DNA from 3 places in the Cupriavidus sp. 2KB_3 genome. Region 1 is predicted to be linked to each of the others. Evidence: riboswitches for the same ligand, from Rfam matches in the RefSeq annotation. Region 1 holds a riboswitch; each other region holds the start of a gene.
What was found. Region 1 has a riboswitch for cobalamin ahead of AB4120_RS13165 (TonB-dependent receptor plug domain-containing protein). Riboswitches for the same ligand answer to the same signal wherever they lie in the genome.
Positions count from the first base shown of each region.

Region 2: linked by a shared signal. The riboswitch ahead of AB4120_RS03345 (TonB-dependent receptor) and the one ahead of AB4120_RS13165 (TonB-dependent receptor plug domain-containing protein) in region 1 are both predicted to bind cobalamin.
Region 3: linked by a shared signal. The riboswitch ahead of AB4120_RS11640 (HoxN/HupN/NixA family nickel/cobalt transporter) and the one ahead of AB4120_RS13165 (TonB-dependent receptor plug domain-containing protein) in region 1 are both predicted to bind cobalamin.

Region 1 covers NZ_JBFRHD010000010.1:143,662-147,022, forward strand. Annotated here, with positions in the region: gene AB4120_RS13140 (EVE domain-containing protein) at 1-404, opposite strand, end outside; RNA gene ssrS (6S RNA) at 516-731, opposite strand; gene AB4120_RS13150 (hypothetical protein) at 759-956, opposite strand; gene AB4120_RS13155 (cell division protein ZapA) at 1,054-1,392, opposite strand; gene AB4120_RS13160 (hypothetical protein) at 1,389-1,724, opposite strand; cobalamin riboswitch at 1,926-2,189, shown strand; gene AB4120_RS13165 (TonB-dependent receptor plug domain-containing protein) at 2,268-3,361, shown strand, end outside.
Region 2 covers NZ_JBFRHD010000003.1:420-3,780, reverse strand. Annotated here, with positions in the region: gene AB4120_RS03350 (GH36-type glycosyl hydrolase domain-containing protein) at 1-1,049, shown strand, start outside; cobalamin riboswitch at 1,091-1,333, shown strand; gene AB4120_RS03345 (TonB-dependent receptor) at 1,478-3,361, shown strand, end outside.
Region 3 covers NZ_JBFRHD010000009.1:39,854-43,214, reverse strand. Annotated here, with positions in the region: gene AB4120_RS11645 (T6SS immunity protein Tli4 family protein) at 1-153, shown strand, start outside; gene AB4120_RS11640 (HoxN/HupN/NixA family nickel/cobalt transporter) at 150-1,286, opposite strand; cobalamin riboswitch at 1,322-1,578, opposite strand; gene clsB (cardiolipin synthase ClsB) at 1,785-3,035, shown strand; gene AB4120_RS11630 (lysylphosphatidylglycerol synthase domain-containing protein) at 3,032-3,361, shown strand, end outside.

The DNA of each region.
Region 1 (3,361 bases):
GCCGGTGTGACCGGCGTGATGGAGAGGCGGTTGCCGCGCCGGAGCACGACCATGTCCGCCAGCGCCTCGTGCTCGCGCAGCGCGGGCAACGGGACCAGCGCGCTCTTGCGCACGAAACGCACATCCACGAGCGACCAGCGCGGTTCCTCGGGCTTCGAGGCCTTGTCGTAGTAATCGCTCTTGGGATCGAACTGCGTGGGATCGGGGTAGGGCTGGGAGCAGACCTCGGCCAGTCCGGCGATGCCGGGCTCGGGGCAGGAGGAGTGGTAGAACAGCACGCCATCGCCGATGCGCATCTGGTCGCGCATGAAGTTGCGCGCCTGGTAGTTGCGCACGCCAGTCCATGGCAGCGTGCCGCGCGTGGCAAGATCGTCGATGCTGGCTTCGTCCGGCTCGGACTTCATCAGCCAGTACTGGGGGGCGCGTTGGCCCGGTTTGGCGGCGGGTGGCGTCACGATACCAGTGTCCGTCGATCAAGAAAAAAGGCGGTGGTTCTAAAAACCACCGCCTTCTGAGGGGTCCCCGCCTCGGCCGCTGGGTCGGCATCCTGAACCCAAGTGAGGTTCAGAGTGGCTGCGGAAGTCGTATTTTGGGTACATCACCCACTCAGGGAGTCCAGGCGAACCCAGACTATGAATGCGGTGACGCGCTCGCCCACACGACATAATCCCGCACCATGCAATGCATATCGGTTCAAGGAGTTATGACCCTCACGAACCAGGCAGGGAAACTGTCAAACGTCTGACTTTATATTCACCTTACGCTGCGAGCAGCTTGGGTGTTGTCAGACGTTTGCCGTTTCGAAACAGGATGGGATGAAAACGGCGGCCGGGCGCGATAACCTGACCAATATGCTGCACCGTTGAGGCGTTGTGCAGTCTGGCTACACTATACACCGCGTCGTCTGGCATACCAAGTTCGGCATGTTGCATCGTTACATTTTCAACACCGGACATCGGGCAAATCCGACATTGCGCCATCGGCTTCACATCGCTGTCATGTGCGGCCGAGGCGGTGTGATTTCAAGTCCGGCCAGATTCGGCCTATTCAATTTCAGCCCTGCGCGCGCGGGTCGGTGCCCACGTGCGCGTACTGCCGCAGTGCCTCGTCGGCGCGCTCGTTCAGCTCGCGGATGCGGGCCCGCACGGCGTCCACGGGAATCTGCCCGTCCTCTTCCTGCTTGCGGCGCATGGCCAGCAGGTCCGAGGCAATGCTGATGGCGGCCATCACGGCCACGCGCTCCACGCCCTTGGCGGAGACGTTGCCCTTGAGCTTGTTCATCTGGTTGTCCACCAGCGCCACGGCTTCCAGCAGCGCGGCTTCATTATCCGGCGCGATGGCGAAGCGGTAGGGCTGCCCCGCGATGTTCACTTCGACTTGCTTGTTGCTCATGCGTGTTCTCCGGGGGCGGGGTGCGCGCCGCTGGCGTCGGGGTCGGTGCCGGTGGCCGGGGCGCCTTCACCCAGCAAATCGAGCTGGCGCGCATCGCTGGCCGTGGGCAGCTTGTCCAGGATCGACTGGATGCGCAGCTGGGCTTCCTCGATCTTGATATTGAGCAGTTCGCGGTCGGCCGCCATGGCTTCGCGGTCCGTGCGCAACTGGCTCGCCTCGGCCCGCAGGCGGTCGATCTCCGCGCGCAGCCGCTGGTTTTCCGCCGCCAGGGTGTCTGCGTGATGCAGCACGCGCCCGATCTTGGCGGCCAGTTGTTCGAGTTCGTTGAGCATAGTGCCTGTCTGTCCGATGGATTGTGGGTCAGGTTTCGGGATTCTAGCCGATGCCGGATCGGCCACGTCGTCAACGAGACGTTTCTGACTGTAGCGTCGCCCGGAAGTTGCATCGATCGTCACGCAACGTGCGGGCAAACGGTGCCGGAGTGGACGGTTCCGCACCACGTCGGCCAGATTGACGGCCCCGGTGAAACTGCCTACACTCGCGCACGTTCCAGGTGCTCGCGACCCTGCCCACAGGGCCGCAGTTCAACGGGAAACAGGGAGTCCGGGGCGCGCCGCGCACTGGGCCAACCTGTGCTGCCCCCGCAACGGTAAGCGACCGCGCACGCGCCATGCGCCGCGCAAGGGCCTGCCAGCATGCCACTGATCCACCCCGCCATTTGACGGGGATCCACCGATCGGGAAGGCGGCCGGCCTGATGTCGTCAGCCCGGATACCGGCCTGAACGCGGGCGCACCGCTCCACACGGCGGCGCGCCACTTCGCCATATGGCCCGCGGGGGAACGGGCCCGGCCGTGCTTCCATCCATCCAGCAACATGCGTTCCTCGCTCCACAGGCCGACCGCCGCGACACAGCCGCCGGTCCGCCCACTCGTGCCCGCCATCCTGGCGGCCATCGCCGTTTTCTCGTCCGCTTTCTCGCCCGCCATGGTCCACGCGCAAGCCGCGCCGGATGCGGGCGGCGCCGCCCCTGGCCAGACGCTCGCCCCGGTGGTCGTCACCGCCTCGCGCACCGCGCAGGCCGTGACCGAGGCGCTGCCGCACACCACGGTGGTCACCCAGGAAGACATCGTCAATGCCCAGTCGCCGGACCTGCGCTCGCTGCTGCGCGGCCAGGCGGGCGTGGAATTTGCCACCACGGGCGGCATGGGCGCCAACACCACGCTATTCATGCGCGGCGCCAATTCCAACCAGGTGCTGATCCTGGTGGATGGCGTGCGCATTGCCGGCGCCAGCGGCGGCACCGCGCAGCTCGCCAATATCCTGCCGGACCAGATCGACCATATCGAGGTGGTGCGCGGCAACGTCTCGGCCCTGTATGGCTCCGACGCCATCGGCGGCGTGGTGCAGATTTTCACCAAGAGCGGCGCCGGCCAGGCCCCGGCGGCCAATGCTTCGGTGGAGTACGGCAGCAACAACACGCGCCAGGGCACCGTTGGCTATGGCGGGCAGGTGGGCGATACCTCGTTCAACGTCACCGGCTCGATCTTCAAGACCGACGGCTATTCGTCGATCGACGCCGCGGCATGGAATCGCGACAACCCCACGCGCGCCCGGCAGGGTATCGGCCCGAACCCGGCCGACAACCCGTACGAGAACAAGAGCGTCTCCGGCCAGGTGAAGCACAAGTTCAGCCAGGACTGGGACGCCGGCGTGGCCGCGTACTACTCCAACAGCCAGCTGTCGTACGACAGCACCAGCGGCAAGCCGACCGACGACCTGCGCATGGATAGCGAGCTGTACACGCTGTCCGCCTTCGTCAACGGCAAGGTGCTGCCCGACTGGCGCACCCATTTCAAGGTCGCCCAGAGCGAGGACCGCGCCGAGACCACCAAGAACGGCCTGTTCGACAGCCTGTTCAGCACCCGTTCCCGCCAGTTCAACTGGCAGAACGAGTACGCGCTGACGCC
Region 2 (3,361 bases), on a different contig from region 1:
ACTGTGCACGCGGCATCGACCGCTGCATCGGGCTGACGGGCGAACACGGCCTGCCGCTGATCGGTGGGGGCGACTGGAACGACGGGATGAATCTGGTCGGCGCCGGCGGAAAGGGCGAGAGCGTCTGGCTGGGATGGTTCCTCGCCCGCACCCTCGCGCTATTCGCCCCGCTGGCGGATTCGCGCGATGCCGTCCGTGCCGCCCGCTGGCGCGCCCATGGCCTGGCGCTGCGCGAGGCGCTGGAGCAGCATGGCTGGGATGGGGCATGGTACCGCCGGGCCACCTACGATGACGGCACGCTGCTGGGCTCGGCGTACAGCGAGGCCTGCCAGATCGATGCCATCGCCCAGTCCTGGTCCGTGCTGTCTGGCGTGGGCGACCCTGCCCGGAGCGCGATGGCGATGGCGTCGCTCGACAACCTCTTGGTCCGCCGCAAGGAAGGGCTTGTGCTGCTGTTCTCGCCGCCGTTCGACGGGGGCGTGGATGACCCCGGTTATCTCAGGGCTTACCCGCCTGGTGTCCGGGAGAACGGCGGCCAGTACAGTCACGCCGCGATGTGGAGCGTGCTGGCCTTCGCGGAACTGGGTGACGCGGACACTGCCGTCGAACTGTTCTCGATGCTCAACCCCATCCACCACGCGCTGACGCCGGCGGCGGTCGATCGCTACAAGGTGGAGCCCTATGTGGTCGCCGCGGATGTCTATTCGGTGGCGCCTCACGTTGGCCGTGGCGGCTGGACGTGGTACACCGGCGCGGCGGGATGGATGCAGCGGGCAGGCATCGAAGGTATCCTCGGCATCCGGCGGGAAGGCGCCTGGCTGCTTGTCGCCCCCCGGATTCCCGGAAGCTGGCCGGGGTTCCAGGCTACCATCGCCCTCGGTGTCGCCCTCGGTGTCGCCCATTACGATATTCGCGTCGAGCGGCGGGGCGCCGGCGATACGGTGTGTACCGCGATGCTTGATGACCTGCCCATCCCCTGTGTCAACGGCGCGGTGCGCGTGCGTGTGGAGGACGGGGAGCATCGTCTGGTTCTTCGCCTCGCTGCCTAACCCCCGGTTACGAGTAGAATGCGCACCGCGGCACTTTCTCAGTGCCGACCGTGATTGCAGGTGCCCGCGATTTTCGTGGGTTAAACGGGAAACAGGTGCGTCGCCCAGCCGCGACCAAGCCTGTGCTGCCCCCGCAACGGTAAGCAGGTTCGAGAATCTGTCATGCCGGTCCATCGGATCGGCGGCCACTGCGCCCGTCTCATGGCGTGGGAAGGCGACGGATTCCCGGGAGCACGTGCTCCCCGCCTGTCAGCCCGGATACCGGCCTGTTGTCATCATCGAAATCCTTTGCACGGGCGGGGTCGTCCGGCTTTACGATGAAATACAACTTGCTCGCGCATTCCGCTGGCCGCCCGCGCTCGGCCCAGACTTCGTCACGTTCCGCACGGGGGCGTCGGCCGCGTGTCCTGGCTGCGTCGCTCGGTGCCATGGCCGGCCTGAATCTTCCCTGTGCGTTCGCACAGGACACCTCCGAATCGCATGACAGGTCTCTGCCGCCGGTGGTCGTCAGCGACGCCGCCTATCCCGGCATGGCGCTCTCGAAACCCGAGTACACGGGCAGCCGCATGGGTCTGACGCCGCTGGAGACACCAGCCAGCGTAGAAGTGCTCAGCGGCGAGACCATTCGCGCGCGGGGCGACCAGAGCGTGCGCGAGGCCGTCACCCGGGCGACCGGCATCACCGGCAATCCATCCCCGGGCAACGGCGGCACCGCGCTCAGCGCGCGCGGCTTCGCCGGCCAGGGCTCGGTCATGCAACTGCTGGACGGCACGCGCATGTATGTGGCCTCCGGCACGGTGACCTTCCCGTTCGATACGTGGTCGGTAGATCGCATCGAGGTGCTGCGCGGTCCCGCATCGGTCATGTATGGCGAGGGGGCGATCGGTGGCGTCGTCAACGTGGTGCAGAAGAAGCCGATCCGCGGCCCCATCGAGAACGAACTCCAGATCACGGGCGGCACGGAGAAGACCGCGCGCGTGGCCTTCGACAGTGGCGGCAAGGTCAACGACAACCTGTCGTACCGTTTTGCCACGGCCTACAACCGGACGGCTGGCTGGGTGGATCGGGGCGATGCCAACAACCTGATGGTGTCGGCGTCCGTCCGGCTGGACGTGAATCCGGACTTCAACCTGACGCTGTCCTATGACGACGGCAGCCAGCATCCGCAGCAATACCTCGGCACGCCACTGGTCAACGGCAGCCTGGACCGCTCGCTGCGCAAGAAGAACTACAACGTGGGCGACGCCGAGATCAGCTATCGCGACCGCTGGACGCGGCTGAATGCCGAATGGACGCCGAATGACCGCGTCACCGTGCGCAACCAGTTCTATTACCTGACCAGCCACCGTCATTGGCGAGACAGCGAGACCTACAGCTACCTGCCGGCCACCGGGCAGGTGCGCCGCACGGACTATCTGGAAATCCTGCACGACCAGGAGCAGGTGGGCAACCGCGCCGACATGACGGTGCGCAGCAAGCTGTTCGGGCTCGATAACACCACCACGGTCGGCGTCGACGTCAACAAGATCAACTTCACCCACTCGAACAACTCGCCCTACGGCGGTGCATCCACGGTACCGGCGCGCGATTTCGATCCGGGCCTGTTCTTCAGCCCGCCGGGCATCGTCACGTCGCCGCGCTTCCGCAGCAACACCACGCAGTACGCGCTGTTCGGCGAGCACCGCATCGCCTTCACGCCGCAGTGGTCGGTCATCGGCGGCGTGCGTTTCGACCATGCCGACCTGACGCGCACCGATCTCCTGGCCGGCTCGGCCTGGGACAAGACCTTCGCCAATACCACATGGCGCGTGGGCACTGTCTACCAGTTCACCCCGAGCCTGGCCGTTTATGCCCAGTACGCCACGGCCACCGACCCGTTAGGCGCGCTGGTCACCACCTCCGACGCCCAGCGCAATTTCAACCTCGCCACCGGCAAGCAGGCGGAAGTGGGCGTGAAGCAGGCGTTCTGGGGTAATCGCGGCGAATGGACCTTCGCGGCCTACGAGATTCGCAAGAACGACCTGCTCTCGCGCGATCCGGCTAACCCGACGATCACCCAGCAGGTGGGCGAGCAGTCGTCGCGCGGGCTGGAGGCATCGGCAAGCGTGGAAGTGCTGCGCGGGTTGCGGCTCGACATCAACGGCACCGTGCTGCGCGCGCGCTATGACGACTTCAACGAATCGGTGGGCGGCGTGCTGGTCTCCCGTGCCGGCAACGTGCCGACCAGCGTGCCGCAGCAGGCCGCCAACGCCTGGCTGACGTGGAACATTATCCCGCAGTGGACGTTCGGCGCGGGCCTGCGCTATGTCGGC
Region 3 (3,361 bases), on a different contig from region 1:
ATCGGCGCGACGGATGGCAGTCCGGACACGCCCTATTTTGCGCTGACGATGCGCAATCTCCCCTCAACGCCGGCCGCTTTCACCGAAGCCCAGGCACTGGCCCTCTGGGACGCTGTATCGAAAACCCTCCGCCCCCGCCCGAATGCCTTCTAGCCAACCTTCACGTCGATCTTGTCATACCCCTTGATCCGATACACCGCCATGGAGACCAGCCAGCTCACCACGAACACGCCGATGATCACGTAGCCGAGCATGCCGAACTGCTCGCCGATGCCGGTGATCCATTCCCAAGGCTGGCCGGTCAGCTCCAGTTTGCGGGCGATCAGTGACAGCGCCTGGATGCCGCCGATCACCACGGCCACGAGGATCGAGACCAGCGTGATGGTCATGTTGTAGTACAGCTTGCGGATCGGGCGCGTGAAGGCCCAGCCATAGGCGCGCAGCATCAGCACGCCGTCGGTGGTATCGACCAGCGACATGCCGACCGTGAACAGCACCGGGAAGACCATCACGCTCCAGTACGAGATGCCCTGCGCCGCCTGCCCGGCTGCGATGCCGAACAGCGCCACCTCGGTGGCGGTGTCGAAGCCGATGCCGAACAGGAAGCCCATCGGATACAGGTGCCAGCTACGCGAGGTCATGCGGAACAACGGGCGGAACAGCCGCGCCACCACGCCGTGGCCGGACAGCATCAGGTCCAGGTCCTGGGCGGCGAGGGTGCCGCCGCGCCGAACCTTGCGGAAGGCGCGCCACACCGAGCGCAGGATCAACAGGTTGAAGAAGGCCAGCAGGAACAGGAACGTGGCCGAGACGCTGGTGCCGATCAGCCCGCCAACGTCCTGCATCTCACCGAAGTGAGATTGCAGGAACACGGCGGCGAAGGCGACCCCGATGGACATCAGTGTCACCACCGACGAATGCCCCAGCGAGAAGAAGAAGCCCACGGAGATCGGATAGCGACCCTCCTGCATCAGCTTGCGCGTGACGTTGTCGATGGCCGCGATGTGGTCGGCATCCACGGCGTGGCGCAGCCCCAGCGTATAGGCCAGCACTGCCGACGCCATGAGTACCGGCTGGTGGCGGAACGCGATCCAGGCCCACAGCCAGGCCACGACGTTGGCGAGGATCAGGAACGCATAGAGCGCGGTGACCTTGCGCCGGCTGTCGGCGGGCTGGTCATCGAAAATGCTGGCGAGGAAAGCGAGAAAGGCGGCAAAGGCGCGCAGCCCGGTGACGGCGGCCGGGCGCGAGCGGCCATGGGAATGCGCAGGCGGATGGTGTGTCATCGATAAGCCGGGCGACCCCGCCCGTGCAACAGGGGTGACGATGATGACCACAGGCCGGTATCCGGGCTTGCAGGGCGGGAGGCTGGCTCCCCGGTTTCGCCGCCTTCCCGCGCCTGCCGTGGCGGCGTGGCGCAGTGACTGCCGGTCCGTGGACCGGCATGGCGATTCCTGACCTGCTGACCGTTGCGGGGGCAGCACAGGCTTTGCCATCGGGCGGATCTCCCGGACCACGGCGCACCTGTTTCCCGTTTAACCCACGCCAGGCGCGGGCACCTGCAATCGCTCGCGGCACGCAAAGCCTGTGCCGCAGGCGCGGATTCTACGGGTTGGCGCGCCACATGGAAAGTGACGTCCCCTGCTGCGCCCAAATTGCAGCGGCAGGTAGGCGCGCCCGGTAATCGCTGCAACGTTCTGGCCACTTTCGGGTGCTGAAGCCTTGTCTGGCAAGCCTCGGCGCGGGCTGGCGGCGGCGGGCACCGTTCGTGCTTGGTGCCTGTGATGGGCCCCACATGGACAACCGGAAACCAGTTCCGCCTACTCGAAAACGGGGAGGAATACTTCCCGCGGGTACTGGCGGCCATCGCAGGCGCGCAGCAAAGCGTGCTGCTGGAGACCTTCATCCTGTTCGATGATGAGGTCGGCCAGCCGCTGCGCGACGCGCTGATCGCGGCGGCGCGCCGGGGGGTCAGCGTGGCGTTGACTGTCGACGGCTTCGGCTCGGCCGATCTGTCGCCAGAATTCCTGGCCGGGCTGGTCGAGGCGGGCGTGGTTGTCCGTCTCTTCTCGCCGCGCCGGCGGCTGGTCGGCATGCGTACCAACCTGTTCCGGCGCCTGCATCGCAAGCTCGTTGCCGTGGATGCCAGCGTGGCCTTCGTGGGCGGCATCAACGTCTCGGTACAGCACCTGATCGATTCCGGCCCGCTGGCCAAGCAGGACTACGCGGTCGAAGTACGCGGCCCCGCCGCACGCGAGATCCACGTGTTCCTGCTGGATGCCATCCACGCCGACTCACCGGGCCCGAAGGCGCCGCCCCAGCGCCCGGCACGCCGGATGCGCGAGGCTGGCGCGCTGGCCGGCCCCGGTGCCGCGCTCCTCGTCACGCGCGACAACGACCGGCACCGCCGCGACATCGAGCGCCAATACCTGCTGGCCATCCGTGGCGCGGAGCGCGAGCTGATCATCGCCAACGCCTATTTCCTGCCCGGTTACCGCTTGCTCCAGGCGATCTGCGATGCCGCCCGGCGCGGCGTGGACGTGCAGCTGATCGTCCAGGGCAACCCGGACATGATGTGGGTCAAGCGCACCGTGGACATGCTCTACGCCCACCTGCGCGAGTCCGGCGTGCGCATCTTCGAGTACTGCGAGCGGCCCTTGCATGGCAAGGTTGCCGTGGTCGATGACGACTGGGCGACGGTCGGATCGAGCAATCTCGATCCGCTGAGCCTGTTCCTGAACCTCGAAGCCAACCTCATCATCCGCGACGCGGCCTTTGCCGCCGCACTGAAGCAAAACCTGCGCACGCGCATGGAAAGCAGCTGCCAGGAAGTGCCCGCCACGCCAGACGGCGCGCGCCCGCGCTGGCAGGGCCTGGCCACGGCACTGGTCTTCCACGCGCTGCGGCGTTTCCCGGCCTGGGCGGGATGGCTGCCGGCCCATACGCCGAAGCTGCTCACGCCGACGCTGGACGCGCCGCCGTCCGGCTGGCAAAGCGGTGTGCCCACGCCCCCGCGCGAACAGGACTGCCCATGACGATGATCGCCAAGGCGCGCCGGCGCATCCCCTGGAAAGCCGTCAAACGCGTGGCCGGTGTGGCGTTCGTCGTGCTGGTGGCCGTGCTGATCTTCCGCGCGCTGGGCGGCATCGACTGGGCCAAGGTGTGGCAGGGGCTGAAGGGCTACGATGCCCGCACGCTGCTGCCCGCCGCCGGGCTGGCGTGCCTGAGCTTCCTGCTCCACGCGTCGTTCGACCTGCTCGGCCGGCACTACACGCGTCACCACCTGTCGACGCTGCGCGTGATGCTGACCGCGTTCATCGCCTATATCTTCAACCTCAATATCGGCGCCGTGGTGGGCGGG